DNA from 4 places in the Lysinibacillus sp. NPDC097279 genome. Region 3 is predicted to be linked to each of the others. Evidence: riboswitches for the same ligand, from Rfam matches in the RefSeq annotation. Region 3 holds a riboswitch; each other region holds the start of a gene.
What was found. Region 3 has a riboswitch for thiamine pyrophosphate ahead of thiW (energy coupling factor transporter S component ThiW). Riboswitches for the same ligand answer to the same signal wherever they lie in the genome.
Positions count from the first base shown of each region.

Region 1: it holds a riboswitch for thiamine pyrophosphate, as region 3 does, so the genes downstream of both, ACIQ1H_RS06575 (ABC transporter substrate-binding protein) here and thiW (energy coupling factor transporter S component ThiW) in region 3, are expected to answer to the same signal.
Region 2: it holds a riboswitch for thiamine pyrophosphate, as region 3 does, so the genes downstream of both, thiM (hydroxyethylthiazole kinase) here and thiW (energy coupling factor transporter S component ThiW) in region 3, are expected to answer to the same signal.
Region 4: it holds a riboswitch for thiamine pyrophosphate, as region 3 does, so the genes downstream of both, thiC (phosphomethylpyrimidine synthase ThiC) here and thiW (energy coupling factor transporter S component ThiW) in region 3, are expected to answer to the same signal.

Region 1 is NZ_JBIWDA010000001.1:1,297,795-1,305,400, reverse strand. It holds gene parC (DNA topoisomerase IV subunit A) at 1-438, shown strand, start outside; gene ACIQ1H_RS06590 (alpha/beta fold hydrolase) at 827-1,801, shown strand; gene ACIQ1H_RS06585 (response regulator transcription factor) at 1,815-2,483, shown strand; gene ACIQ1H_RS06580 (sensor histidine kinase) at 2,480-3,478, shown strand; TPP riboswitch at 3,809-3,920, shown strand; gene ACIQ1H_RS06575 (ABC transporter substrate-binding protein) at 4,117-5,112, shown strand; gene ACIQ1H_RS06570 (thiamine-binding protein) at 5,113-5,406, shown strand; gene ACIQ1H_RS06565 (ABC transporter permease) at 5,403-6,176, shown strand; gene ACIQ1H_RS06560 (ABC transporter ATP-binding protein) at 6,151-6,900, shown strand; gene ACIQ1H_RS06555 (TatD family hydrolase) at 6,890-7,606, shown strand, end outside.
Region 2 is NZ_JBIWDA010000001.1:128,034-135,639, forward strand. It holds gene thiI (tRNA uracil 4-sulfurtransferase ThiI) at 1-1,135, shown strand, start outside; gene ACIQ1H_RS00550 (alpha/beta-type small acid-soluble spore protein) at 1,350-1,562, shown strand; gene thiE (thiamine phosphate synthase) at 1,684-2,316, opposite strand; gene thiD (bifunctional hydroxymethylpyrimidine kinase/phosphomethylpyrimidine kinase) at 2,306-3,130, opposite strand; gene thiM (hydroxyethylthiazole kinase) at 3,130-3,885, opposite strand; TPP riboswitch at 3,974-4,072, opposite strand; gene mbcS (acyl-CoA synthetase MbcS) at 4,267-5,853, shown strand; gene sppA (signal peptide peptidase SppA) at 6,038-7,051, shown strand; gene ACIQ1H_RS00580 (RDD family protein) at 7,064-7,606, shown strand, end outside.
Region 3 is NZ_JBIWDA010000002.1:38,306-45,911, forward strand. It holds gene ACIQ1H_RS10310 (vWA domain-containing protein) at 1-729, shown strand, start outside; gene ACIQ1H_RS10315 (VWA domain-containing protein) at 713-3,307, shown strand; gene thiW (energy coupling factor transporter S component ThiW) at 3,366-3,857, opposite strand; TPP riboswitch at 4,058-4,165, opposite strand; gene ACIQ1H_RS10325 (MFS transporter) at 4,221-5,417, opposite strand; gene ACIQ1H_RS10330 (ABC transporter substrate-binding protein) at 5,816-6,889, opposite strand; gene ACIQ1H_RS10335 (ABC transporter permease) at 6,886-7,606, opposite strand, start outside.
Region 4 is NZ_JBIWDA010000009.1:97,017-104,622, reverse strand. It holds gene ACIQ1H_RS21785 (catalase) at 1-836, shown strand, start outside; gene ACIQ1H_RS21780 (methyl-accepting chemotaxis protein) at 1,252-2,937, shown strand; gene thiC (phosphomethylpyrimidine synthase ThiC) at 3,068-4,846, opposite strand; TPP riboswitch at 4,995-5,109, opposite strand; gene ACIQ1H_RS21770 (AEC family transporter) at 5,157-6,086, opposite strand; gene ACIQ1H_RS21765 (methyl-accepting chemotaxis protein) at 6,361-7,606, opposite strand, start outside.

The sequences.
Region 1 (7,606 bases), on a different contig from region 3:
TATGCTATCCGCTTCCCAATTGAGGAGCTCCCTGTTACTGGTGTTAAAACTGGTGGTGTGAAGGGAATTACATTGAAAGATGGGGAAGCATTAGTTGGTGTTACTATATTAAAACCATCTGACACAGAGTATGTTGTCATTGTTACACAGCGTGGCGCGGTGAAGAAGATGAATGTCGCTGAAGTCGATATCGCGAGTCGCGCAAAACGCGGTTTAAAAGTGTTAACAGAATTAAAAGCAAATCCACATCGAATTGTTGCGGTTGTCAAGGCTAGTGATGAGGAGCAAGTTGTTGTTGAAACGGATAAGGGCGTGCAAGAAATCATTGATGTCAAAGGGTTAACGCGCGCTGACCGTCATTCAAATGGTTCCTTTAAAGTCGATATCGCGACAGATGGTGCCATTTCACATGTTGTTAAAACGAAAAAAGAAGAATAACAAATTACTTTGCCCACGTTCATTCAAAGAACGTGGGCTTTATTTGATAAGGGCTGTATATTCAATAAGTGTTGCAGTTAAAAAAGGCACAATTAATTTGCACGCTTTTTAATTCAATCGGTCAAATTAATTGAATAAAAACATAAATCTAAAATTGGATACTTATGTTAAAGTTAAGTAAAGGAAGGGAAGAAATATATTTAAACGCACAGTTATAAAGTGCTCCTAGGAAAGTCACGAATCGTTGATTTAAAAGCATTCGTGACTTTTTAATGTGAACAACAACTTTAGTCAGTCGCTATCGCCATTAAAAAATTATCAAAAGTTTATAAGAATTATATTTTTCTACTTTAACCTTGTATTAATAATTGAAAGGGGGAAGTAGAAAATGAAAAAAATGATAAAGTGGTTTTTGATAAGCTTCTTCACAATATTGATTGTGCTTATCGGCTCTGTATTTAGCTTCCATAAGTTCAAAGAGAATAAAGAGACATCGTTATTAGAGAATAATACAGGTAAACTAATCGATTTTAACGGGAAGAAGCTTAACATTTTTTCAGAAGGTCAGGGCGCAGAGACATTTGTATTTATGGCTGGCTCAGCAGTAGCAGCACCTATGTATGAATTAAAAAGCTTGTATCGTCATTTCTCAAAAGAAAATAAAATTGCCGTTGTGGAAAGAGCAGGATATGGGTATAGTGATGTATTTAACGACGATCGAGATATCGATGTAATAGTAGAACAAACGAGGGAAGCACTAATTAAAAGCGGCAATAAGCCCCCTTATATATTAGTACCACACTCTATTTCAGGAATCGAAGCTATCTATTGGGCGCAGAAATATCCGAAAGAAGTGAAAGCGATTGTGGCGTTAGATATCGGTTTACCTTCTCAATATATAAAACATCCTGTAAGTTTCGTAGAAAAGGCTTTTATGAAGGCAGGAACTATATTAAGTGCATTAGGATTTCAAAGATTGTTTCCGTTTTTAGCCTATAACGAAGCCGTCTTAGAGAAAGATTTTTTGACTTCACAAGAAAAAACTATATTTAAGGCAATATCAAATAAACAGGGAATCAACCATGATATGGAACAAGAAATGCTACATTCCGTAACTAATAGCAAAAAGTCGACCGCATTACCTATTCCAAAAACAACACCTATTTTATTGATTGATGCTTACCTTGATAAAAATTCTGAAGCGGCGAAAGCATCACTAAAAGATTATCAGGATTTTGTAAAGAAGTTAGACGTTTCAAATGTTATTCAAATAAAAAGTAAGCATAGTATTTACTTGTACCATTCAACTGAAATCTATGAAGAAACGCAAAAGTTCTTGCAAGAGAAGGTTGAAAAAAAGTGAGGAATATACGAAAATGTTGTTTTCAATTTTACTTGTAGAAGATGATGAAATGATTGGAAGTTTATTGGAGAATATACTTCAAAAAGAAGGTTATAAAGTAATCTGGTTAAAAAATGGTACTTCTTTATATACCGTTATTAAGCAAGTGGACATTGTTATTATGGATATTATGCTACCAGGCGAGGACGGGTATCATATTTCTATGCGAATTAATCAGTTAGGGCATAATATTCCTATCATATTTTTAACGGCTAGAAGTGATATTGATAGTAAATTAAGAGGGCTTGAAATTGGAGAAGATTACATGGTGAAGCCATTTGATCCGAGGGAATTATTAATACGCATAAAAAATAGATTAGCTGCTTCTTACGGAATTCACAAACAAATACAGCATTTATCCATAGATGTTACTCATAAGCGTGTTGTTAATAATCAAAATAATAAAGAAGTCGAATTTACAGCCATTGAAAAGAAAATATTCTTTTACCTTTATGAAAACGCAGATTTTATTTTATCTAAAGAACAATTCATTGATTACCTTTGGCAGCTAGAAGATCGTAATCCCAATTTAATTAATGTGTATATTAAAAAGCTCCGCAACAAGATTGCCGATACAGATGGTGTGATTATTCAAAATGTATATGGAGAAGGGTATCGTATGAATACCCGTGTTAAACAATGAAACTAAAAAAGAAATATCAACTATTGCTATTATCGGTTATATTCAGTGTTCCTCTTTCTATTGTAGTGATTAATGTTATTGTAACGGTAATTTACAATTATTTTTCAAATGATACAGAAACCCAGTTTTTTGAGTCAAAAGCCTATCCAATAATGCTAGGTTTATTTCTCGTCAGCTTTTTTACTTTGGCTATATTATTTTCCAAATCCATTAATTCATTAATTAAACGAATAAATGAATTAAACCAAACCATTATGGAGTTGGCGAGTAATGACAAGAAGAGACTTCAAAAGATCTCTTACTCTAGAAATGATGAATTAGGGGATTTAACTAATGCAGTAAACCTGCTCATTGACCGTACGATATCGAAGGAAATTGAAATAATGCAACAAGAGCAAATGAAACTAGAACTTTTAACGCAGTTGCGCCATGATATTAATACACCTTTAACAGCTATGCGCTTACAACTTTACACAATCGAAAATGATTTTTCACAACATCAGGATATTTTCAATTCTCTAAACGAACAAATAAACTATATTTCGAAATTATCCAATGAATATGACTTTGAGCGCTTATCTCGTGTTGATAATTCCTATATAATCATGGAAAAAGTCGACGTTCCAAAACTTATCCATACCATCATTTTAAAGTGGAATTTTTTATATAAAATCAATCAAATCTCTATTGTGTTAAACGATTCTCCAACGAAATTCCATTGGAAGAGTAATGAAATTTGGTTGCACAGATTATTTGATAATATCTTCCAAAATATTTTGCGTCATGCAGCATGCGATACTTTGGAAATCACTTTGCAAAAAAACGTAATTATATTTAAAGATAATGGGGTTGGGTTTAATGTGGTGGAAAAGGGCACTGGCCTACGAATCATCGAAGATATTTGCCGAATGCTTGAACTACAGAGTACAATCCAATCTAACGAAAAAGGTACTCAAGTTACGATAAGTTATGCGCAACATTCAAACTTTTTGTAATGGCAACACCAGCAAATTAAAAGCCTCCCAAAATTGTATTTGAGATCAACTTTATGTTTAACGGGGTAAATGCATAAATCATACATGGAATTGGGTGCTTTTGTTTACACATTTTTCGATTGTTTTTTCGGAAGTGATATTTGTCCCAAAATACCATACAGCATAGTCTGCTACTCCAAACGCCATGCTTAAAACCTTTTCTATTTGCAAAAGTCATGTCGCAGATTACTAGTATAGTCTTGTAAAAGCTCATTTTTTTCAACTACGAAAATTACTAGCTTGTCATTTTACGATACATATGGGTATAATAATCAACGAAAAGTTCATAAGTTAAGAATGTAGGGGGGCTGGAAGTTGCCAGCTGAGATTGCGTCCGTTTAGATGCTGACCCTTTGAACCTGATTTGGCTCGTACCAGCGTAGGGAACATCTATTCAAAAATAATCATTTACTATTTTTTGATACCGTTTGCAAACGTCTGGGATAACTCCCAGGCGTTTTTTGTTTAGGATTCATTATTCCACCTAAAACGAGGAGTAATCAATCATAAGCACTGCAAATGGCCTTAGAATACCTTTTTTTCTGGTGTAAACATTCAATCATGAACACTTTCAAACTACTAGACTTGGAGGACACAGCATGAAAAAGTGGTTTTTCGTTCTTATTGCTGCATTAGTAACATTAGTTGGTTGTAGCGAAAAAGAGGACAAAGAGGAAACAAACTCATTAAAAAAGGTATCCGTTGTACTAGACTGGACACCTAATACAAATCATACAGGACTGTATGTGGCGAAAAAGCTGGGCTACTTTGAGGAGCAAGGCTTAGACGTGGACATTATTTTACCTGGTGATGCTGGTGCTGATCAGCTAGTTGCATCAGGCAAAGCACAGTTTGGCGTAAGCTATCAGGAAGGTATTACGCAAGCACGTGTACAGGGTGTACCACTTGTATCAATTGCCGCAATTATTCAGCATAATACATCTGGCTTTGCTTCGATTGCTTCAAAGGGCATTACATCTCCAAAGGACTATGAAGGAAAAACGTATGGTGGCTGGGGAAGCCCAATAGAACAAGCTGTTTTACAATCACTTATGCAAAAAGAACAGGCGGATATCAAAAAATTAGATATTGTTAATGCAGGAGATTTAGACTTTTTCACCATGATGCAAAAGGATATTGATTTTGCCTGGATCTATTATGCGTGGACAGGTATTGAGGCGGAGCTACGTGGGGAAACATTAAATATGCAGTATTTAACAGACTATAGTGAGCAACTTGATTATTATACACCTGTTTTAGCTACGAATGAAAAGATGATTAAGGATAATCCTGATGTGGTAAAGGCATTTGTAGCTGCAACGACAAAAGGCTATGAGTATGCCATTGAGCAACCTAATGAAGCGGCTGATATTTTACTTGAAGCGGTACCTGACTTAGATAAAGCACTTGTGCATAAAAGTCAAGAATGGCTAGCAAACAAATATCAAGATGATGCAGCGCAATGGGGCGAACAAAAATTAGCAGTTTGGGAAAACTATGCGGAATGGATGACGAAAAACAACGTCTTAGAAGGAAAATTTAATGCAGAGCAAGCATTTACAAATGATTTCTTACCAACGAAAGGAGCAAATTAAATGGCTAATTCATTAATCAGTGTTCAAATTATACCGAAAACAGAAAAATATGAGGATGTCATCCCTTTCGTGGATGCGGCAATTGCAATTATCGATGCTGCAGGTGTGCGCTATGAGGTGCAGCCACTAGAAACGACTATGGAGGGAGAACTGTCTACCTTACTCCAAATTATTGAACAGATGAATCAAAAAATGATTGACTTAGGTGCCATTAATGTAATTACACAAGTAAAAATTTTATATCAGCCAACTGGCATTACAATGGGGACATTGACGGAGAAATATCGAGGATGAAACAAGTAGTAACGAAAGGAAGGTCGATTATTTTTATCGCCTTCCTATTAGTCATCTGGGAAGTCATTATCCGTTTTGCTGAAATCCCACATTGGCTATTGCCAGCGCCGAGTGCCATCGTGATGGAGGGCATTCACTCTTACCAAACGTTTCTTCCCCATGTTTTCGCTACTATACAGCTTGCTGTGATAGGTCTTGCTATTGGTGTGCTTTGTGGCTTGAGTGTTGCGGTGTTATTACATCGTTCAAATACAATGCGGGCATTCTTATATCCGATTTTAATTGTGTCGCAAAATGTGCCAGTGCTCGTTTTAGCGCCATTATTAATTATTTGGTTTGGCTTTGGGCTGTTACCAAAGCTAATTATTATTTGTCTCGTTTGCTTTTTCCCAATCGTTATTGCGGCAATGGATGGCTTTCGTCAAACGTCACCAGAACTTAAGCATTATTTTGCGATGATTGGTGCTACAAAACGTCAAACGTTTTGGAAATTAGAATGGCCATTTGCCTATCCATCTATATTTTCAGGTATTAAAATTGCCGCGACATATAGTGTGATGGGAGCAGTCATCGCGGAATGGCTTGGTGCGAAAAAGGGGATTGGTGTTTATATGACACTTGCTCAATCATCGTTTCGAACGGATCGTGTATTTGTGGCGATATTTGCGATAGTTTTGTTAAGTTTATTGTTATTTAGTGTTATACGTTTCGTCGAAAAGATTACTGTAAAGGGGAGAGGATCACATGCTGAACATTCAAGACATTTCTAAATCCTTTGGCGCGCTTGAAGTAGTGAAAAACCTATCCTTTACGGTAAAGGAGGGCGAATTTGTAGCGATCATTGGTCCCTCAGGTAGTGGGAAAAGTACGCTTTTTCAATTAATAGGCGGTATATCGCCCTTAAATCAAGGAGCTATTTTGTTAAATGGAGAAAACATTCAGCAAAAACCAGGCACCATCGGCTACATGCCACAGCAACCTAGCTTATTACCTTGGCGGACAATTTTGGAAAATGTCACGATTGTCGAAGAATTACATCATCGACCTAATATAGAGATTGCAAGAAAGTGGTTAGAAAAGGTTGGCCTAGCTTCTTTTGAAAATGCATATCCCCATGCTTTATCTGGAGGCATGCAGCAGCGCGTATCCTTTCTGCGAGCAATCGTCAGTGAGAAACCGATACTATGCCTAGATGAGCCGTTCTCAGCTCTAGACGAGTTTACAAGACTAGAAATGCAAGCGTGGTTGTTATCGATTTGGGAGGAACATAAAAAATCTATTTTGTTCGTTACACATAGTATTGAAGAAGCGTTATTTTTAGCTGATCGGATTATCGTATTAACAAAACGTCCAGCTACGATCAAGGAGGAAATCATTGTTCCGTTTGCACGACCACGCTCTGAAGAAATTCGCCATTGTGTACAATTTACTCAATTAAAACAACAACTTTTCCATTACTTAAAAGAAGAAAAGGACGATGCGTATGTTGATTGATGCACATATCCATTTAGATCAGTATAAGGAAGAAGAAGTGCCTCTACTACTTGATGAAGCACAATATGTCATTGCAGTGAGCACGGACTTGCAATCGTGTGAGAAAACGCTGAAATTATCGAAAACCTATGCAAAGGTAAAGCCAGCATATGGTTTTCATCCTGAACAATCTTTGCCGAGTGACAGAGATAGAAAAGCTTTATTTGACTGGTTACAGCTTCATGCTAGTGACATGATTGCTGTTGGAGAGGTCGGGTTACCTTATTATCGTAGACAAGAGAAAGAGATCGATGAGAGACCTTATATTGATTTATTAGAACAATTTGTTAAGTTTGCAAAAGAGTTTCACAAACCGATTGTGTTACATGCTGTTTATGAGGATGCTTTAATCGCGTGTGATTTACTTGAACGATATGGTGTGACTAAGGCACATTTTCATTGGTTTAAGGGAAGTGAAGAGGCGATTGTGCGTATGATACATAATGGCTATTTTATTTCAATTACACCTGATTGTGTTTATGAAGCAGAAATTCAAGCATTGATTAAAAGATATCCATTAGAGCTGATGATGGTGGAAACGGATGGACCGTGGCCTTTTGAAGGGCCTTTTGATAAAAAGCTTACATCGCCCTATATGATGTCTAATACAATTGAAGTCATTGCAATGATTAAAGGCTTAACAACGCAGGAAGCGGCAAAAATTGTA
Region 2 (7,606 bases), on a different contig from region 3:
TCGTTTACGTGAAAATATTCGCTATGCATTTGCAGATTTAGGGCATTTACACATTCGTACAGAACGTGATCGTATGTTTATTGCCATTCAAGACGAGGCACAAATGAATGTTTTATTAGCAGGATTACCAAAAATATTTGGCATTCAATCATTTAGTCCAGTAGCTGCTTGTGACAAAGATATGGATGCCATGAAACAACTTGCGATTACGATTATGGATACATTTAAACATGAACAATTAACTTTTAAAGTTGAAGTTAAACGTACAGATAAAACATTCCCGTTAGATTCTCACAGCATACAGCGTGAAATTGGTGGACATGTTTTACCTCAATATCAAAACTTATCAGTAAAAGTGAAACATCCTGATGTAGAGCTACGTGTCGAAGTTCGCCACGATTCAACTTACATGATGGCGCAAGTGATTCCTGGCGCAGGTGGAATGCCAGTTGGCTCTAACGGAAAATCTTTATTAATGCTTTCAGGTGGAATTGATAGTCCTGTTGCAGGTTATTTAATGATGAAACGTGGTGTACGTCTAGAAGCAATTCATTTCTTTAGCCCACCATATACAAGCCAAAATTCATTGGAAAAAGTAAAAGTGCTAGCAAATGAGCTAACAAAATTCGGTGCAAGTATTCGATTACATGTAATTCCGTTTACAGAAATTCAAGTGCTTATTAAAGAAAAAGTGCCGTCAAATGTGTCAATGACTACAACGCGTCGTATGATGTTAAAAGTTGCAGATAAAGTACGTGAAGAAATTAATGCACTTGCTATTGTCACAGGGGAAAGTCTTGGACAAGTAGCAAGTCAGACGCTTGAAAGCTTAACAGCTATTAACGCAGTTACAAATACACCAATTTTGCGTCCACTTATATCGAGTGATAAATTAGACATTATTGAAATTGCGGAGAAAATCGGCACATATGAAACGTCAATTCAGCCATTTGAAGATTGTTGTACGATCTTCACGCCTGCTAGTCCGAAAACGAAACCAAAGCTTGAAAAAGTAGAGCATTATGAAAGCTTTTCTGATTTCGATGACCTAATTGAGCGTGCTGTAAAAAACCGTGAAGTGTACATTTTCCCGAAAAAAGACCAGCCTACAGATAAATTTGCAGATTTATTATAAAAAAATTACGTGCGTAACAAATAAATTCGTTATTGTTTTTCGTTTATTTAAAAACGCCATTTAATAAGAAGGAAACCGTCTCAAAAACGTATTTGGGACGGTTTTTTTTAATATTTACTAGCTTATTTCCTTTAGAGTTACATTTTACCTTTAATTTTTTCGTATTAAAAAACAAATATCGCACATTCTATATTCACAAGGAGGTGAGACAGACATGACAAACAACAATGGTAGTTCAAACAAGCTTGCAGTACCTGGTGTACAACAAGCACTTGATCAAATGAAATACGAAATTGCACAAGAATTTGGTGTTCAATTAGGAGCTGACGCTTCAGCTCGTGCTAACGGTTCCGTTGGTGGTGAAATCACTAAACGTCTTGTACAAATGGCAGAATCTCAATTAAAAGGTATGCCAAAAAACCAATAATTGCAGAATAAGCAATTATTGAACTTAAAACCAGTGACCGTAAAAGGCACTGGTTTTAGTTTGTTTAAATTTAGTTTTTTTATGCCATGACTACTTGTATACATACGTGCAACAATGCAAATTACAAAGACAATGATTTGAATGTTGAAACTGTTTTTTGAATATCATTGCTTTCGCAAATAACTGAAATAACCGCTACGCCATCTGCACCTGCTTTAAAAACAGCAAGTGCATTGTCGCAGTCGATGCCACCAATTGCGACGATCGGCAACTGCGGATACATGTTTCTTGCTTGTTGTAAAAACTTAGTTCCACTAGGTGGTTTTGCATCGCTTTTGGACGTCGTTGCATAAATAGGGCCAATCCCTACATAATCCGCTCCATATGTTAAAGCAACTTGTAATTCAGTGGCTGTATGAACCGAAACACCAAGAATCATTTGTCCAATTTTTTGTCGCACTAGTGAGATGGGATGGTCGTCTTGACCAATGTGAAGGCCATCTGCCTTAAGCTTTAGAGCAAGGTCGATATCATCATTCACAATAAAGGGAACGTTGTATTTTCTGCATAGGTTTTGACATTGACGTGCAAATTGTTCGTAGTGCTCATTCGTCAATGCTTGTTGTCCTTTTTCACGAAACTGAAACATCGTAATGCCTGCTTGCAATGCGGATTCAAGAATTTCTAAAGGTTGTCTATTTTTTACGTTCGCTGTGCCCATTATAAAATAAAGCTGTAAATCACTACGTTTCATGAATGGTTACCTCACAAGTATCGAGAAATTTTTTGTAAGCAAAATGATTTGTTGGCCCATTGCCATTGCCAATCAATAAATCATGGCTAATGGCTAGCTGAATAAACTTTTTCGCTTCAATAATCGCTTGTTTTAAAGGCATTTTCTGGCCAATAAAAGCGGTTAAAGCAGCAGAAAATGTACATCCCGTTCCATGTGTATTTTTCGTTGCGATTCGAGTAGATTGCATTGAAAATGTTTTACCATCATTAAAAAATACATAATCTGTTGCAAAGTTATCATCCTGTAGATGACCACCTTTAATAATGACACATTGAACACCTAGCTTTAATAATGACTGTGCAGCTTGTTGGATGTCTGAATAATTGTGTATTTTGCTTGCTGTAAGCGTCTCCGCTTCAGGGATGTTAGGTGTGACGATTGTAGCAAGTGGTAATAGAGTGTTTTTTAACGCCTCAACTGCTTCTTGCTGTAATAAGTTTTCGCCACCTTTGGCGATCATTACAGGATCAACAATAAGTGGAATATTTAAATTAGACATAGCTCCTGCAATAGTATGAATAATATCTGAGGAGAAAAGCATGCCTGTTTTTATTGCACTAATTGAAAAATCCTCCAGCAGTGAATGAAGTTGTTTATTTACAAAAGCTTGATCAATTGGAAACACCCCGCTCACACCTAAAGTATTTTGTGCTGTTAAAGCGGTAATAACGGATGTCCCGAATACATTTAATTCTTGGAAAGTTTTTAAATCAGCTTGAATACCAGCTCCACCACCGCTATCTGAGCCAGCTATTGTCGTCACAATATGCATTATTTTTCACCGTCCTTCGATAAACGGTGAAGCTCATTTAAGACGGACACTGCGAAATCACCATTATATGGCGCACAAGAAGCGGCATGTTCAGCAACTTTTTTATAGCTCGTTAATGTATGGCACAACTGAGTATATGGCTCATTACCTGCCATATAAGCTGCACAGCAAATAGCACTTAATAAACAACCCGTCCCTGTAACTTCTGTCATGCGAGCGTTTCCACCAATAATCCATTTAGAATGCTCACCATCAGTAATAAAATCTTTTTCACCAGTTACAATAACAATGCACTTATATTTTTTAGAAATCTCTTGTGCTTTATCTTCAACAGATATGGAGCCGCTGCCACTATCCACACCTTTTTGTTGCCAATGAACATTAGCAATCGCGGCAAGCTCACCGATATTGCAACGAATAACAGCAAAGTGAACCGCTTCTAATAATTGCTGTATCGTTTGTTTACGTAAAGTTGTTGCCCCAACACCAACAGGGTCCAAAATCACAGGTATACCTAGCGCGTTTGCTTTTTTGCCAGCAAGGAACATCGATTGTTTTGTACGGGTAGTAAGCGTGCCAATATTAATTAATAAGGCTGATGCAATCGATACCATCTCTTCAACTTCGGTTGATTCATCGGCCATGACAGGTGAAGCACCAATTGCTAATAAGCCATTTGCTTGGAAATTGGCAACTACATAATTGGTAATACAATGAATCAATGGCTGTCTTTTACGAATAGTTTGAAAAATCATCATAGTCCTCCTTTTTTGGATGGACGTAAGCATGCAAAAAAGCTCTTTTTCGTGCAAAGTGTACACGTAAAAAGAGCTTATCATCAGTAATAAGATGTGTGTTGCTCCCTACGTCAGTATTAACTAACAGGTTCAAAGGGTCAGGTTTTACCTTCTCAACTCGTTATGAGTCCCCCTGCAATCATGAATTTTTTAGTTGTCCAAAATGTAACATACCTATTCTCAGTATTCAATAGTATTTTATCATTATCTGGAAAGCAGTGACTGATGCCATATAATAAACCATGATAATTGTCATGACTTTGTGAAAATAAGGTCCATCCATTGAAAATCATAAAAAATGAGTTTTATAATAAACCTAGCAATAAGGAGGCAGTTATTATGAAAAGACAGGATTTAATCGCACCAGAATGGTATAACATTGTTGAGGAGATTGAGAAGTATGCTCAGGACCCTTCTAAAAAAGCATTAATTGTTTATAACAATCATGAAGAAATTCAACATATTACATATGCAAATTTACTTGAAAAAGCAAATCAGGCGGCCCATGTATTTACTTCGCAAGGACTAGCAAAAGGTGATGTGCTTTTAGTAATGGTTCCAAGATCTGTTGAGGCATATATCGTATACATAGCAGCATTAAAAGCGGGCTTAACGATTATTCCAAGCTCAGAAATGTTGCGCACAAAGGATATTGAATACCGCATTACACATGCAAATGCCAAAGGAATAATTGCTTACGAGCCATATATTGAGCAATTTGATGAAGTAAATAATCTAAAGGGCATTTTGCAATATGTAATTGGTCAGGCGCATGCCCCATGGCAACCGTTGCTTGAAAAAATGGAGGAGCATCCAACAAACTATACGAATCCTACACCAACAAAAAGTACTGACACTGCTTTTTTAGCCTATACAAGTGGAACAACGGGCAATCCTAAAGCAGCTGTTCATACGCATAGCTGGGGTTATGCTCATTTACGGACAACAGCACCAAATTGGTTAGGTGTACAAGAAAATGATATAGTATGGGCTACTGCGGCACCTGGATGGCAAAAATGGATTTGGAGTCCGTTCCTTGCAACTTTAGGCAGTGGTGCAACAGCCTTTGTCTATAAAGGCAAATTCGATGCATCAACTTATTTGTCGTTGCTTGAAAAATTTAAAGTAAATGTATTATGCTGTACACCGACAGAGTATCGATTTATGGCAGCACTTAATAATTTACAGGATTATAATTTAAGCGAAATCCGCCAAGCGGTATCAGCGGGAGAACCATTGAATAGTGAAGTTGTAAAAGTGTTTTTAGAAACGTTTGATATCCAGGTTCGAGATGGCTACGGACAAACTGAAAATACATTACTTGTAGGGACAATGGTTGGCATGGAAGCGCGCGTTGGGTCAATGGGAAAACCGACACCAGGAAATACAGTAGAAATAATCGACGACCATGGAAATCCTGTGTCTGAAGGTGTAGTTGGGGATATTGCCGTGCATCGTGAAACACCTGCACTCTTTAAAAAATATTTCCAAGATCCCGAACGCACGAGCCTACAATTCCGCGGAGAATGGTATATAACTGGAGACCGTGCATATAAAGATGCCGATGGCTATTTTTGGTTTGAGGGCCGTGGAGATGATGTCATAATTTCTTCAGGCTATACAATAGGGCCATTTGAAGTGGAAGATGCATTAATGAAACACCCTACAGTAAAGGAAGCTGCTGTAGTTGCTAGTCCTGATGAAGTAAGAGGAAATATTGTCAAGGCATTTATTGTCCTGCGTGAAGGTGAGACAGGGGATAATACGCTTATTAAAAAGTTACAAAACCATGTGAAATTAATGACTGCCCCATATAAATATCCACGTGCGATTGAATTTGTAGATGTTTTACCGAAGACTGCATCGGGTAAAATTCGTCGTGTCGAATTACGTCAACAAGAAAAAGCTCTTTATACACATCAATAAATATTTCCTAGGAAATAAAGGCGAATAATCAAAGTTCATGTTTTATTATGAACTTTTGATTTTTTGTTGTAGCCTCATTTATTTATAGTAAAATAATAAACAACAGAACATTTTTACATAAAAATTGCTTAAAAGTGAAACGTTTTGGAAATTTAGACGTATAACGTGTTGAGGAGGCGTTTGTATGAATGTAAAAAGGTGGATAGCCTTGGCTATAGCTGCTGTGTTGTTAGTATTTTCATTAGGAATTAATACGATTTTTGCAATATTTAAATCAGACTTCTTTAGTAATTTTGACAGCATTGTCGCTGGAAATAATTTAAATGTTTATGAAACTGTTATTGAAGGTGAAGATTACAGTAAGCGTATTGCCTATTTAAAAGTGGATGGAACGATTCAAGATGTTGGATCGAACACATTATGGCAAACCGTAGCTTATGATCACCAGTTTTTCTTAAATCAATTGGACAATATTTTATATGATGATTCAGTACAAGGTATTGTGCTAAGTGTAAATTCACCAGGTGGTGGCGTAAAGGAATCGGCAGAAATTTATAAAAAACTGTTGCAAATTAAAGAGGAACGTCAAATTCCAATTTACGTTTCAATGGATTCGATGGCTGCTTCTGGTGGATACTATATTTCTGCACCAGCGGATAAAATATATGCACATCGTGATACGATAACAGGTTCGATTGGTGTCATTATGCAATCTATTAATTATCAGGAACTTGCAGAAAAAGTAGGCGTGAAATTTGAAACGTTTAAATCTGGGCAACATAAAGACATGCTTAGTCCAACACGTGAAATTACTGAAGAAGAACGTGCTATGATGCAGGATATGATTAATGAATCATATGAAGAGTTTGTTGATATTGTGGAACAAGGACGCAATATGTCTGAAGCAGACGTGAAAAAAGTAGCGGATGGTCGAATACTTGGCGGTACAAAGGCACTTGAAGCAGGCTTAATCGATGAAATTGGCGATGAGCAAGCAGCTATTGCAGCTTTACGTCAAGATTATGGTTTAGAAGATGCCGTCTTATTTGAATACAGTTATGATCAAGGTGGTCTACCGTCAATAATTGGTATGAAAGTAAGCTCTCTTTTTGGCCCATCAGCTGAAGAAAAAATGCTAATGAAAATTATGACAGAATACAAGGCACCGAAAATGATGTACTTATATGGTGAATACTAAGGAGGGCATACCATGACAAACAATGAATTCGTTTTGCAAGGGACACCCTCAATTGAACAACAACTGCTAAATAAGGAAAATACACCAATAGTGACTACGAAATATGATTTAAAGACGGCAGGATTTTGGGTGCGCTTTTGGGCATTTATCCTAGATGGATTAATTATTTCAGCTGTTGTAGGAATCGTAGTTAATCCGATATTTTACTTAATGGACTGGTCGTTATCGGATTCAATTTGGTATGCACCTATCTCCATTATTTCAGCTATTCTCTATTACTGTTATTTTGTATTGATGACAAAGTTTTTAGGGCAAACGTTGGGGAAAATGGCTTTCGGGTTACGCGTTGTTTCACTACAACATGACAAACTTACATGGTCAGACGTGCTGTTCCGTGAATGGATTGGTCGCTTAATTAGCAACATAATTATGCCCCTTTATATTTTTGTTGCGATTTTACCCGACAACCAAGGCATACATGATTATTTTGCCGATACTACGGTTGTCCATGAAAAGGTATATGTAGCTAAAGAAACAGCACAACCTGTTGCACAA
Region 3 (7,606 bases):
CAACTAACGGATAACGAAAATGCTACCATCGTAACAAACCAAACGTCATTACTTCAAAACATGCAGCGACCGTTAGTGTTAATTGGACGTGATGATGTAGAAAAAAAGGAAATCAATGGTGAGGTCAAAACAACGAGCGATGCTTTATTTGCATTTAGTGAGTTAAATGATATTTATGTAAGTGCTCTGTATCCTGCTTTTGATGGCTATAAGACAATTGCCACAGTAGCTGATAAACCATTTATTCAACGATCACCGCAAGGCGATATTATCGTTTTAGCTGATATTGCTGATACGGACTGGCCGTTATATCCTTCATTTCCGTTATTTTTATGGAGTGCGACACAACAATTATCTGAATCAGTAGGCTCTCTTGGCATTTTCGTACCAAATGAGCAACGTTCAGTTGCGTTAGCACAAGGTGATTGGAGTGTCTATTCTCAGGACGATGAATTTTTATCGACAATCACTAATGGCTTAATAACTGCACCGATGCAGCCAGGTATTTACACGGCTCGCTCAAGCAGTGAAGAAAAACGCCTTATCGTGCAACTACAGGCACCTGAACGTGTAATAGAAGAAGGGACAAGTTATACACTTGGCGAACTTCAGCCAAATGGTAAGGAAGAAGTATCAAAGGCTTCATTTGTTCCTTGGTTAATACTCATTATTTTATGTTTGCTTGTAGCAGAGTGGGAGGTGCAACGACGCCGTGGATTTACGAATTGATACGCCATTAGCCTTATTGCTATTAGTACCATTGTTTATATACTTTGGATGGTCTTATTGGCATGAGCGTATGCGCCTGAAAAAAAGTCATCTAGTCGTCATGAGCATTCGTGTAATAGCGATCGGTTGTTTGGTTTTCGCACTCGCAGCGCCCTATATTTTATTACCAGTAAAGGACGAGCAAGTATTATATTTAGTTGACCGTTCTGCTTCAATGAATAACACAGAAGCGGATATGACTAGTTTTATAGAGGAAAGTTTGAAATCGAAAAAGGATGAACAACTTGCAGGGATTTACTCTTTTTCATCAACTCTCCAAACAGAAGCGATTTTATCGAAATCTTTAAAAGAAGTTCCTAAATTTACAGAGGTTAAAGGAACTGACCAAACGAATATTGAGCAAAGCCTTCAACTGGCTACGGGTATTGTCGATCCGAAAAAGGCAACGAGACTTGTTTTACTAACGGATGCTAATGAAACCCAAGGCAGTGCGTTAGATTTTGCTACGAAGCTAAAGGGCTCCAATATTAGTATAGATGTCGTTCCGTTCCATCAAAACGTGACGAATGATGTGTCACTTAAAAGCTTTGTTACACCACAAGTAGCATACGTAGGTGAACAGCAGCAGCTTGTAACGGAAGTAAATGCTACAGCTGCAGAACAAGGTGAACTATTACTGTACGAAAATGATGAACTCATTCATCGCGAGTCGGTGGAACTTGCAAAAGGTTCAAATGTTTTCACATATAAACATACGGCAACTGCAGAGGGGCTTGTAAAATATGAGGCACAGGTGCAAGTTGGACAGGATGCTATTTTTGAAAATAATAAATTAACAAGTATTACAATGGTGCAAAGCGAGCCACATTTACTTATTGTTAACGGCTACGATACGGCATCACCTATTGCTGTAGCGCTAGGGATGAATTCAATTTCCTATGATGTGATAAATGCAGCAAGCTTGCCAAATGAACTTTCTAGCTATTTGCAATATAACGCTATTATTTTTGATAATGTACCAGGCCACTTAGTTGGTGAAGCGAAGATGAGTGTTATTGAGCAGGCGGTTAAAAACTTCGGTGTTGGCTTTACAATGGTCGGTGGTGAAAATAGCTTTGGCTTGGGTGGCTATTTCAAAACGCCGATTGAAACATTGTTACCTGTTGAAATGGAGATAAAAGGTAAAGAGCAATTACCATCGCTAGGACTTGTCATCGTACTGGACCGTTCAGGAAGTATGTATGGCTCAAAATTAGAGCTAGCGAAAGAAGCAGCCGCACGATCAGTGGAAATGTTACGTGATGAGGATACGCTCGGGTTTATTGCCTTCGATGATCGCCCTTGGGAAATCATCGAAACGGCCCCCCTTGGTAATAAAGAGGAAGCAGTCGATACGATTTTATCAGTGACGCCTGGTGGGGGTACGGAAATATATAGCTCCCTTTCAGCAGCATATGATAGTTTGGCAGATTTAAAATTGCAGAGAAAGCATATTATTTTACTAACAGATGGACAGTCGCAATCAGGCAATTATGAGGATTTAATTGAAAATGGGAAGGAACAAGGGATTACACTTTCTACAGTGGCGATTGGACAAGATGCAGATGGCAACTTACTTCAGTCATTAAGTGAAATGGGTAGTGGTCGTTTCTATGATGTTATTGATGAACAAACAATTCCCTCAATTTTATCCCGTGAAACAGCGATGATTTCCCGTACTTATATAGAGGACAATCCGTTTTATCCTACAATTTATAATGCAACTGGATGGAATACACTTTTTGCAAAGGGTGTGCCACAAATGAATGCATATATTGGCACGACGGCAAAGCAGGGAGCTGCTGTGATAGCTGAAAGTGAGAAGGAAGACCCTGTATTGGCCCTATGGCAATATGGGCTTGGTAAAACATTCGCTTTCACATCAGATTCGACAGGGAAATGGGCTGGTGACTGGGCAAGATGGCAGGAATGGGGATCATTTTGGCAAACAATCATTTCGCAAATGCTACCAAGCTATAATGATGTGGCCTATGATGTACGACTCGATACAGATGGCTCATTTCTCATCACTGATCCGACAAATGAAGCAGCATTTTTAGATATCGTCGCTGTCGATGAAGCGGGTGAGGAGCTTGATTTACAGCTTGAAACGATTTCCGCATCGCAAGTACGGGCAGTTGTGCAAGCGAAACCAGGATTGATTTTTTTCCGTATTGCTGACGAAGATCAGGCTATTTACCAGGCTGGTCTAAGCGTACCGTACAGTGCAGAATATGAATTACGTCCTGTGAATGAAACACTTGTCGAGCAACTAACGAAGCAAACGGGTGGCTCTGTCTTGAAAGAACCACAAGACGTGTTCCGTAATTTCACCAACAAAGGAGCAGAGCGCCAAAATATTGCAACATGGTTACTATTAACGGGGATGCTATTATTCTTCGTAGATATTACGATTCGACGCTTTGGTTGGAGCTTTATAACAAGGCATAAGAAAGAAAAGCCTGTTGAAGAAGCGACTGTCCAGTCAGAGGATACGAATGTTGCACAGTTATTAAAAGGAATGAAAAAACGCTCATAAATAAAAAACGATGGCACATTGAAAAACGCATGTGTCATCGTTTTTTTTATAAACATAGCTATTTCGCAATAAGAAAATGGGGCGCAGTTTTCCGTAGACTGCTAGCCATCATCATGCCAAGAAAGGCTCCGATTAAACTTGATGTAAAAAATGCAGGCATAAAAAATAATGCACCGACAGACGTTCCCATAAATAATTGCGCATATGGAACAGCGACTAATGAGGCAAGAATACCTGTGCCAAATACTTCACCAGCACCAGCAAGCCAATTGCTGCGACTGTATTTATAAGCAAAGGCCGCACATGCCGCACCGATGACGCTTCCAGGAATCGCTAAAAGGGAGCCTGTGCCTGTTAAGATACGAATCAATGCTGTAACGATAGCAACGACGATAGAAGGCATAGGACCTAATAGAATGGCACAGATGACGTTGATCGCATGTTGTACAGGATAGGCACGTGCAATGCCAGTTGGAATGGAGACAAAAATAGAGCCTGCTACTGCAATAGCGACTAATAAAGCCATAGTAGTTAGTTTTCGAATAGACATGATAGTTACTCCTTTTAGTTTTGTGCGATGAATCGCCGATAGAACTCAGTGAATCGCCGATAAAATGTGAGAAATCGCCGATAAAACCGTACAAATCGCCGAGAGACCTCACAAAATCGCCGATAGCACTGCCTGATGAATACAAAAAAGCCGCTTCCTAGTAACGAAAGGAAGCGGCCTTGCATTTTTAAATTACACAAAAGCAAGTGTCGCCACTTCCCTCCGCTAGTGTGAACTAGATCAGGTTCAAAGGGTCCGTATATGAACATATACGTCTCAGCCTTGTAAAGACTCCCCTAGTGGTGTTAAACGATTTAATTTTTCGATAATAAATGTACCATATTTGAAATAATTGTCAATGGACTAATTTGAATCAGGATGCATAAGATGTGGAGCCTTTTTTACGGTCCAAATGAGCGCTAGTAAGAAGCATGTCATTAAAATAATCGACCCGAATATATACGGACTGTTCATATCCCAGTCAAATAAAAGACCCGCAAGTGCAGGACCAATCATATTTCCAAGACTCATATAGGCATTGGTAAGTCCAGCGGCTAAACCTTGCTCATTGCCAGCAAGCTTAGAAATCAGTGTGTTGACTGCTGGACGTATAAGTGTTGTTGCCGTAGAGAAAATTGTTGCGACAACTAAAATTAATGCGAAGCCAGAAACAAATAATATGAGGAAGATTGCTACAGCAGCAATAAATAAATTGACTAATACAACTTTCATTTCCCCATAGCGCTTAAAGAGTGGTGTGATAATGAACATTTGCACAATAACACCGAATGCGCCACCTACAGTTAAGATGATTGCAATATCTGGAGGTGTATAGTTAAATTTCTCAGTTACAAATAATGATAATGTCGTTTGGAAATTGGCGATTCCGAACGAAAACACTAGCATAATAATAAGCATGACAAAGTAAGGCATTTGGACTGAACGCGCCATCTGCTTCGCAAGATTTTCTTGCTTTTGTGCTTTTTGAGCAGCAGTTGGTTTTGTAGAAGGTAATAACACCAACGAAAGGATAGAGGCTATAATAGCCGCTCCTCCAGCCATAAAGAATGGGAAATGCAAACTAACTTTAGAGAGGAACCCGCCAATACCTGGTCCAATCATAAAACCAAGAGACATAGCAGCACCTAACATGCCCATCCCTTTACCTCGTTCTTCATACGTTGTGATATCTGCTACAAATGCCATAATTGGAGGTGCTATAAAGGCAGAACCTAATCCTCCTAAGAAACGAGCAACAAAAAGCATCCACACATCTGTAGATAGCCCAAATGAAATTTGCCCAATACCAGTTACAATCAGACCAAAAACAATCAAATTTTTTCGACCATATCGATCCGAAAGATTCCCAGCAATTGGAGAAAATATAAACTGTGCAAAGGCGAACGTTGCAATTAACATGCCAAGAACTTGTCCTGCAGCACCAAATATGTGTAAGTACTTTGGCATGACAGGAATAATAATTCCGATACTCCCCATTGCGATAAACATATTAAACATTAAAATGTACAAAGCCGCCTTGTTTGACTTCTGCTGGGTCATCGTATACCCCCCTTTTTTCTATTGAAACATTCCTACAGTCTATCATAAAGAAATATTGCTTGGCTATCAGATTATAGTCGTAGGTGAATGACTTGGTTAGCGGAACGAAGACATTGTTTTTCCTTAGAATAATACTGTTAATTTCCGCTACTTGCGGTCTCTTTCCATGGGCACTGTAAGCCGCAACCATTTCGGTGCGCGTGGCCTGTTGCTTCGTACATGTTGTGTGTTACCGCAGGAGTCGCTGCCCGCCGCTCCAATCAACTGAACACATCGAAAGTGAAATTCTATATTAGAACGATTAAAAGAAAAAATGACAAAAGACATCAAATATTTAACTCTTGATGTCTTTTGTCGACTTTTTGAGAGAGAAAAATATTGTTTTTTCTCTTTAGTATTTATCGAATACTCATTTTAAATTCTAAAAACAATTCATTATATTTTCCTAAATAATCTGGGCCAAGGTTTTTATATACTTCTAATGTTTTACGTTGCTCCTCGGAAGGGTAGAAGCGCTCGTCAGCTACAACTTCTTTATCCATTAATTTTGTCGCTGCAATATTAGGAGTAGAGTAGCCTACATAATCCGCATTTTGAGCACCAGATTCCGCTTTTAACATAAAGTTAATAAAAGCATGTGCACCATCAACATTTTTCGAAGTTTTTGGGATAACCATATTGTCAAACCACAAGTTCGAGCCTTCCTCTGGAACAGCGAAGTCTAAATCTTCATTTTCGAATAACATATCTGCTGCTTGACCAGACCAAGTGAGGGCGACAGCCGCTTCATTATTAATCATCAAAGGTGTAATCTCATCACCGATGATTGCTTTCACATTTGGAGCGAGTGTAATTAGCTTATTTGTAGCCTGACGTAATTCTTGATTATTTAACGAGTTAAGAGAATGACCAAGACTATTTAAGCCCATGCCAATAACTTCACGTGCACCGTCTACTAAAAAGACTTTACGTTTTAACGAGGGATCCCATAAATCTTCCCAAGAAGAGAAATCTAAGTCACCGACTAAATCTGGATTATAAACAATACCTACTGTGCCCCAGAAATAAGGAACAGAGTATTCATTGTTATCATCAAATGGTAAATCGAGAAAATACGGATCGATATTTTTAAAATTAGGTATTTTCGTTTTATCTAAAGGAAGGAGTAGGTTTTCCTCCTTCATTTTTTCAATCATGTATTCAGACGGCACGGCAATATCGTAAGCTGTACCACCTTGTTTAATTTTCGTCATCATAGCCTCATTTGAGTCAAATGTTTCGTAAATAACATGGATACCCGTTTCTTTTTCGAATTGCTTTAGCAAATCAGGGTCGATATATTCTCCCCAGTTAAAAATAGTTAATGTATCTTTACCACTTTTACCACCGTTCGCACTCATGGCATCAGCAGCGTACATTAAAAGGGCGGACACGACAAGAATGGCAATGGTTGCTTGAATTAAATTTTTCATCGATGTCCCTCCGTTCTTTTATTTGTACGGCTTGTAAAGAAATAGTAGCCAACTACAACTAATATCGTTACGAAGAATACTAAACCAGAAATTGCGTTAACCGTTAACGAAATACCTGCACGTGCCATCGAGTAAATTTCAACAGATAATGTACTAAAGCCATTTCCTGTTACGAAAAATGTTACGGCAAAGTCATCCAATGAATAAGTTAAAGCGAGAAAGAAACCTGCAAAAATACCAGGCTGAATATATGGTAAAATAACGCGCATCATGACATCTTTTTTTGTAGCACCAAGATCTAAAGCTGCATCAATTAACGACTTATTCATCTCAAGCAACTTCGGTAAAACCATAAGGACTACAATAGGAACACTAAACGCTACATGGGCTAATAATACTGAAGCAAAGCCTAGTTTAATGCCAACCATTGTAAATAATATTAAAAAGCTTGCACCGATAATAACATCTGGACTAACGATTAACACATTATTTAAGGAAAGTAGGGTATTGCGCATTTTCGAATCCTTTACTGTCACAATACCGATTGCGCCTAATGTGCCAATAATTGTTGAAATAAGGGCAGAAAGCAATGCAACAATTACCGTGTTAATTAAAATCACGAGTAGTCTTGAATCCTCAAAAACGGCCTTGTAATGGTCCAATGTAAAGGATTGGAAGTTAGTCATAGAATCCCCACTATTGAATGAGTAAAAGACT
Region 4 (7,606 bases), on a different contig from region 3:
CTGAAGCAGCTGAAATTATTGGTAAAGACCGTGAATCATCACAACGTGACTTGTACGAAGCAATCGAAAGAGGCGATTTCCCTAAATGGAAAATGTACATTCAAGTTATGACAGAACAACAAGCTCGTGAATTACCTTATAACCCATTCGATTTAACAAAAGTTTGGTATAAAAAAGATTTCCCACTCATTCCAGTTGGCGAATTCGAGTTAAATAAAAACCCTGATAACTACTTTGCAGAAGTAGAGCAATCATCATTTGCTCCATCTAACATTGTGCCTGGTATTAGCTACTCTCCAGACAAAATGTTACAAGCACGTATTTTTGCTTACGCAGATGCAGCTCGCTATCGCTTAGGCGTTAACCACCATATGCTACCTGTAAACGCACCAAAATGCCCATTCCGTTCATTCCATCGCGATGGTGCTATGCGTTTTGATGGCAACCTAGGTTCTACTTTAAGTTATGAACCAAACAGCTATGGTGAATGGGAGCACAATTTAGACTATAAAGAGCCACCATTACGCATTGATGGTCATGCTGATATCCACGACTTCCGTGAAGATGACAATAACTACTTCGAGCAACCAGGTAAATTGTTCCGTCTTTTATCTGCAGAAGAGCAACAACGCTTATTTGAAAATACTGCAAACGATATGGCAACTGTTGAAGAATTCATTAAACGTCGTCACATCCTACACTGCTACCTAGCTGATCCAGCTTACGGAGAAGGTGTAGCGAAAGCGATGGGTCTTTCATTAGACGGAATGAATCTTACAAACCCATATGTAAAACAAGAAGTAAAACCAGAAGTAAAACAAGTAGCAAACATTTAATATTCCACTTTATTGATATCCAATATTGCTTGTCGTCGTCGGCAAGTAGACAAAAGGTACCGAGAAACAAGATCTCGATGCCTTTTGTCATTTTTACTTCTTTTTTATGCTAGTCCCTTTAAGATTTTCAATAATCTTTGCAGTATTATTCCGTTACTATTCAGTTGATTGGAGCCAATTACTACAAATCGTACTGGAAGGTATCTCCCCCATTCACTGACAAAGTAACATAGTGGCATTCATCGTTTTAATTCACCTATAATTATTGTCCCTTTTAAATTGTAAATCCCCCATTGTCATATAGGTGTTTTTATCAACTTTATCGATAAATTCCACAAATATGTATTACTCATATTTCTAAATAACCATATTGATATTTGACAACTACAACAAATTGAAATGGAGGAACATTTCCATGTCGATTCGAAAGAAACTATATATTGGATTTGGTACAATTATTCTCTTATTACTAACTATCTCCTCAATCTCTTACTACCAACTGAATCACATTAATAATTTAAATAAAGAGTTATTTGAGAACCGCGTTTATAAACTGATTCAAATCGATAAAATCCTTACCGCCGCTGCTTTGCAAGGAAACTATATTCGTTCATATATGCTCGAACCAGATGACGTAACAATACAAAAGCTTCAGGAACAAGAACAACTAATCCAAGCTAAAATAACAGAGCTTGATAAAATATTTACTAGTGAAACGACACAAGAGCAAATGGAAATTATTAAATCGAACCAAGTCATTTTTGAAAAAGCAGCATTAGAGATTATTAATACATATAACCCAGATGATTTACAATCTGCTATCGACATTCTTAGGACAAGAGCACATCCTGCAAGAGAAGCAATACAACAGGCAATCCATGATATTGCCCTTTACGAAGAACAACAAATACAAATAGCCCGTGCTGAGTCGTCCAATGCGGAGAACGTCAGCTCTGTTATCGTTCTAAGCATCTCCGTCATTTCGATTATTTTCTCCTTCATCGTTGTATTCTTTATGACACGAGCTATTACAATTCCAGTTAATAAACTAGCCACAGCGGCAAATGTAATCGCTACTGGCGATTTACGTCAAAAAAATGTAGAAGTAAAAACAAAAGATGAAATTCGAAATTTAGCGAACTCATTTAATGTTATGAAATCTAATTTACGCTCACTTATTAATAATGTTGCAAAAAATGTTGAGTACACTACTTCTAGCTCAGCAGAATTATCGGCAAGTACAGATGAAGTTTCTCTAGCTTCGAACGACATTGCAAAGCGTATAAAATTGATGGCAAAGGACGGTAACCAAGCTGTCATTACAGGTCAGGAAACCTCTAGTGCCATGGACGAAACTGCTCGCGGTGTTCAACGCATCGCTGAAGCAACGCAAATGCTCCATTCGAAGGCTGTCGATACACAAAGTGTTGCAAATAACGGTGAGAAAATGTTACAAACAACGGAAAGTCAAATGATGGTCATTCAGCAATCCTCAGATAAGACGAATGAACTTATTAAACAGTTAAGTACACAATCAGCTGAAATTGAAAATATTACGAAAGTTATTACTGATATTACCGATCAAACCAACCTACTCGCCCTTAATGCAGCCATCGAAGCTGCACGAGCAGGCGAACATGGGCAAGGCTTTGCAGTCGTTGCTGATGAAGTACGTAAGCTTGCTGAAGAGTCCAAAATATCCGCTAACCAAATTATCAATTTAACTACAAATATTCAGCAAAACACAAGAGAAGTAGAGAAGGCAGTGGGCGTAACAGTGCAAAAAGTTGATGAAGGCGTTACTTACATTCATGATGCCCAAACGGCTTTTAATAAAATAATGGACGCCATTGAACATATGGCATATGAAATCGAAGACGTTTCCGCTTCCACACAGCAAATTTCTGCAGCTACAGAGGAGGTTGCTGCATCAGTTAACGAAATGTCATCCGTGGCAAAAAATGCGGCCCAGCAATCTGAATTAATAGCAGCTGCCATTCAAGAGCAGTCAGCAATCATTCAAGAGGTTAACGATGTTGCGAAATCATTAAGTGATGAGGCAATAACCCTTCAAGAAGAGATCAATAAATTTAAAGTCTAAGAGCAGGCAAAAAAGAAAAAGTGTTAGATTGATTGCAATCAATCTAACACTTTTTTTGCTGTAAACATGGTTATCCGCTCCGACGAATACTTTTCGCTTCGACTACCGTGCTCTAGTTTCTAGTTCTATATCACTGATATTGTTTGCTCCCAGCGTCTTGAAATTCTTTTGCCTTTTCCCGCATCCCTTGATGAATAGCTTCTGTCGTATTTAAATCTTTTTCTTTCGCATAGTTACGAATATCTTGAGAAATTCTCATACTGCAAAACTTAGGACCACACATTGAGCAAAAATGTGCCGTTTTCGCTCCTTCTGCTGGTAATGTTTCATCATGATATTCTACAGCTCGCTCTGGATCTAATGATAAATTAAACTGATCGCGCCAACGAAACTCAAATCGTGCCTTCGAAAGAGCGTCATCTCTCTGCTGGGCACCAGGATGACCTTTAGCCAAGTCCGCTGCATGTGCGGCAATTTTATATGTGATTACACCTACACGGACATCTTCTCGATTTGGTAACCCTAAATGTTCCTTCGGTGTTACATAGCACAGCATGGCTGTTCCAAACCAGCCAATCATTGCAGCACCAATTGCTGACGTAATGTGATCATAGCCAGGCGCAATATCTGTTGTGAGAGGACCCAATGTATAAAACGGTGCTTCTTTACAAACTTCCAATTGCTTGTCCATATTTTCCTTAATGAGATGCATTGGCACATGCCCAGGCCCCTCTACCATCACTTGTACATCGTGCTTCCACGCAATTTGCGTTAACTCCCCTAGCGTTTCAAGCTCTGCGAACTGCGCCTCGTCATTGGCATCTGCAATTGAGCCTGGTCGTAAACCGTCCCCTAATGAAAAGGCTACATCATACGTTTTCATAATTTCACAAATTTCTTCAAAATGAGTATATAAGAAGTTTTCTTGATGATGGAATAGACACCACTGTGCCATAATTGAGCCTCCCCGCGATACAATGCCCGTTACACGATTAGCTGTAAGCGGTACATATCGCAGCAACACACCTGCGTGAATCGTGAAGTAATCAACCCCTTGTTCAGCCTGCTCGATTAGCGTGTCCCGATACACCTCCCACGTTAAATCCTCGGCAACGCCATTTACCTTTTCAAGCGCCTGATAAATGGGTACTGTTCCAACAGGCACAGCGGCATTCCGAATAATCCATTCCCGAGTTGTATGAATGTGCTTACCAGTAGATAAATCCATAATATTATCAGCACCCCATCGTGTTGCCCATGTCATTTTTTCAACTTCCTCAGCAATGGATGAGGTTACTGCTGAATTCCCAATATTAGCGTTAATTTTTACATGGAAGTTACGACCGATAATCATCGGTTCTGCCTCTGGATGATTAATATTAGATGGCATGATAGCACGGCCCGCAGCAATTTCTGCACGAACAAATTCAGGTTTTGAATTTTCACGAATCGCCACAAATTCCATTTCTGGAGTAACAATTCCTTGTCTTGCATAATGCAGTTGAGTCACATTGCGGCCTTTTTTCGCACGTAAAGGTTTGCGAGAAAGGTTCGGAAAAACATTTTCCTTTATGCGCGGGTCATCCGCATTGCGGAAGCCATTATCCTCGGGCTTAATGGTACGTCCCTCGTATTCCTCTACATCGCCCCGTTCTTTAATCCACCCACTACGCAAAGCTGGTAAACCTTTTGTTATATCCACTTTGTAGGTTGGATCTGTATAAGGGCCACTCGTATCATATACCCTTACAGGTGCATTCTCCTCTTCACCAAAACTCCCTGTTGTGGGGCTTAGCTTAATTTCACGCATCGGCACTAAAATATCTGGTCGTGTTCCTTCTACATAAACTTTTTTACTCCCGTCAAAGCTTGTCATAATGTTCATGTTTTTTTCGCTAACTGTTGTCATTTACTATTCCGCTCCCTTTTTCGCAAATTATGAAAAGGACCGAATCTAGCCCACCCCAACAAGTAGCATTACAAACAAAAAGCCGAATCCAAAAAATATTGGATCCGGCTGTACATGTAAGGTTACATTTATCGCAAAGTATAAGGAGTGCGAAGTTCATTAACTTTCCCACGCTGGTATGAGCCAGATCAGGTCCAAAGGGTCAAGAAACCTCAATGCGTTTCCCTCTCAGCCCGACTCATCGGACTCCCCTAGTTAAGCTATTCAGTTTGATGCTAGTGTAACAGATATTCCTAATAGATGGAAGTCATTAAGTAAATAGTATTTCTGCCATATAAATTACAATTGTTACTGTAATACAGCTAACAATCGTCGAAAAAAGCACTGTTTGTGCAGCGGTTTCTGACCCTAAATCATATTCAAGTGCTAAACTCGAGCTATTACGCGACGTTGGGAATGCACTTGCAATAAAGAGCGATTGGGCCACAACACCCTCTAGGCCGAGAACAAAAATGATAAGTAATGCAACGGCAGGTCCTACTACTAAACGTGTAAAACAGCTGACAAACACAGTTTTATTGAACATTGATTTAATTTCAAGCTGAGATAGCTGTGCACCGAGCGTAATAAGAGCAACAGCGATAAATCCATCAGCAACGTGGTCAATTGGAATACGAATAAATTGGGGAATGCCAATATTAAAGAAATTCATTGCTACACCTATAATGAGCGCATGAATAATCGGCATTTTTAGAAAGTCCTTCACTATGGCCATGCCTGACTTTGTTGAAGAAATTAAATTATATAAACCATATGTATAGGTCGTTACATTTTGAAAAATAACGAGAATAACTTGAATTGCCACCCCAATTGGTTGTGCCACAAAAATCATTTGTGCCACCGGGATACCATAGTTGCCAGAGTTAATGAGGACAACACTATTTTTAAATACAGCTGCCTCGGTTTTCTTTAAGCCTAACCCCTTCGCTATAAAATGACCAAGCACCATCTGACTCCCAATAAAAAGCACAATAAATAGCGCCACTTCACCTAGCACCGATAGTTCCACACTTGTTTCATATAAATTTACAAAGACAGCTGCTGGCATAAAACAATATGTAATAAGCTGAGATAGTGCTTTTAAGTTAAATTGAAATTTCTTTTGTAAAAACGCACCAAGTACAAGCAACACCAAAATAGGTGCAACAATTTTAAAGAAAATCATACCGAGATACATCATGGAGGCGCCCCCCTTTCATCTTTCTATAGTAAAACTGTTCACAAACTAGGTCAATGCCACTCTCGGCTCAAGCTGTTGCCATAAAAAGAGGCTGCCCTTAGAAAAGGACAGCCTCTATCTTAACTTATCTACAAAGGATATAAAGAAGTTTTATCGGCGATTCTGCACAGGTAATCGGCGATTTCCACTGGGTTATCGGCGATTCCTTCACGTCTATCGGCGATTTCCATGATTTTATCGGCGATTCCTACTACCTACTACAATTTAAAAATCATTAAGCAAGTTTAAATCGGTTCACGACTTCTTGTAGTTCTTTAGAGATTTGGTTCATATTATTAATAGATTCTGCAACCTTTTGCATTTCTGCCTGTTGATCCACAGCAGATGCACTTACTTGCTCTGCAGAAGCCGCAGTTTCCTCTGAAACGGCAGAAATACTTTGAATCGCTGTAATTGCCTGATCTTTTTGCTCTAGCATTTGTGAAAGGTTTGATAATAGCTCATTAATTGACGTTGCAATAGAGTGAGAAAGCTCATTATTATCTTTAAAAGCTAGCTCTGTATTTTGCACTGATTCATTTTGAGCTTGCATTAAGTCAGCATTTGAAGCGATAACAGACACCGTTTGATTTGCGTCTTCTAGAATGCTAGTTACAGTTTTCTTAATAACCTCTGTTTCGTTTTTAGACTGTTCCGCTAGTTTACGAACTTCTTCTGCTACAACTGCAAAGCCTTTTCCATGCTCTCCTGCACGAGCAGCCTCAATACTTGCATTTAATGCTAATAAGTTAGTTTGCTCTGTTATTCCTTGAATAGAGACAATAATTTGGTTGATATTTCTGATGTTACTAGATAAGGATTCCATCTGACCTTGAATGCGGACATTCATTTCGTTCGTTTCAGCATTTCGGTCACGTAAACTTTCAACTTCTTTCATGCCCTGCTCTGTAGAAGCTTTTGTTTTTATCGACAGCGCATCCATTTGCTTGGAAAGCGTTGTTATTGCGTCAATTTGCTCAGATAAATCAATCATTCGATAATTGGTTTCTTCCGTATCCTCTGATTGTTTCGAAGCACCTTGCGCAATTTCATTGATAGCTACAGATACTTCCTGATTAGAGGCGACAATTTCATTAAATGCTTCATTCACATTATGTGATGATTGATTAAGTATTGTAGAAGAATTTAGCACTGTATGTATAGCATCATTCGTTTTGTCCAGCATAATATTATAGGCTAATGCAACAGCACCAATTTCATCTGATTGAATATATTTTTCGTCTATTTTTTTCGTTAAATCGCCTTCTGCAGCCGTTTCAATGGATGCCCGTAAAACTTTCAAAGGCTTTAACTGTTTAAAGATAAACATCGCACTGGCAGCAGCCATTAAAACAACCATAATTATTGCAGCTACAATCGTAACGATGAGAACTTTATTATACGTTTCTAATATTTTCGTTTTAGGTAAAACTAATTGTACGGTCCATACTTCATCGATATTTTCTAACTTCATTGGAGCA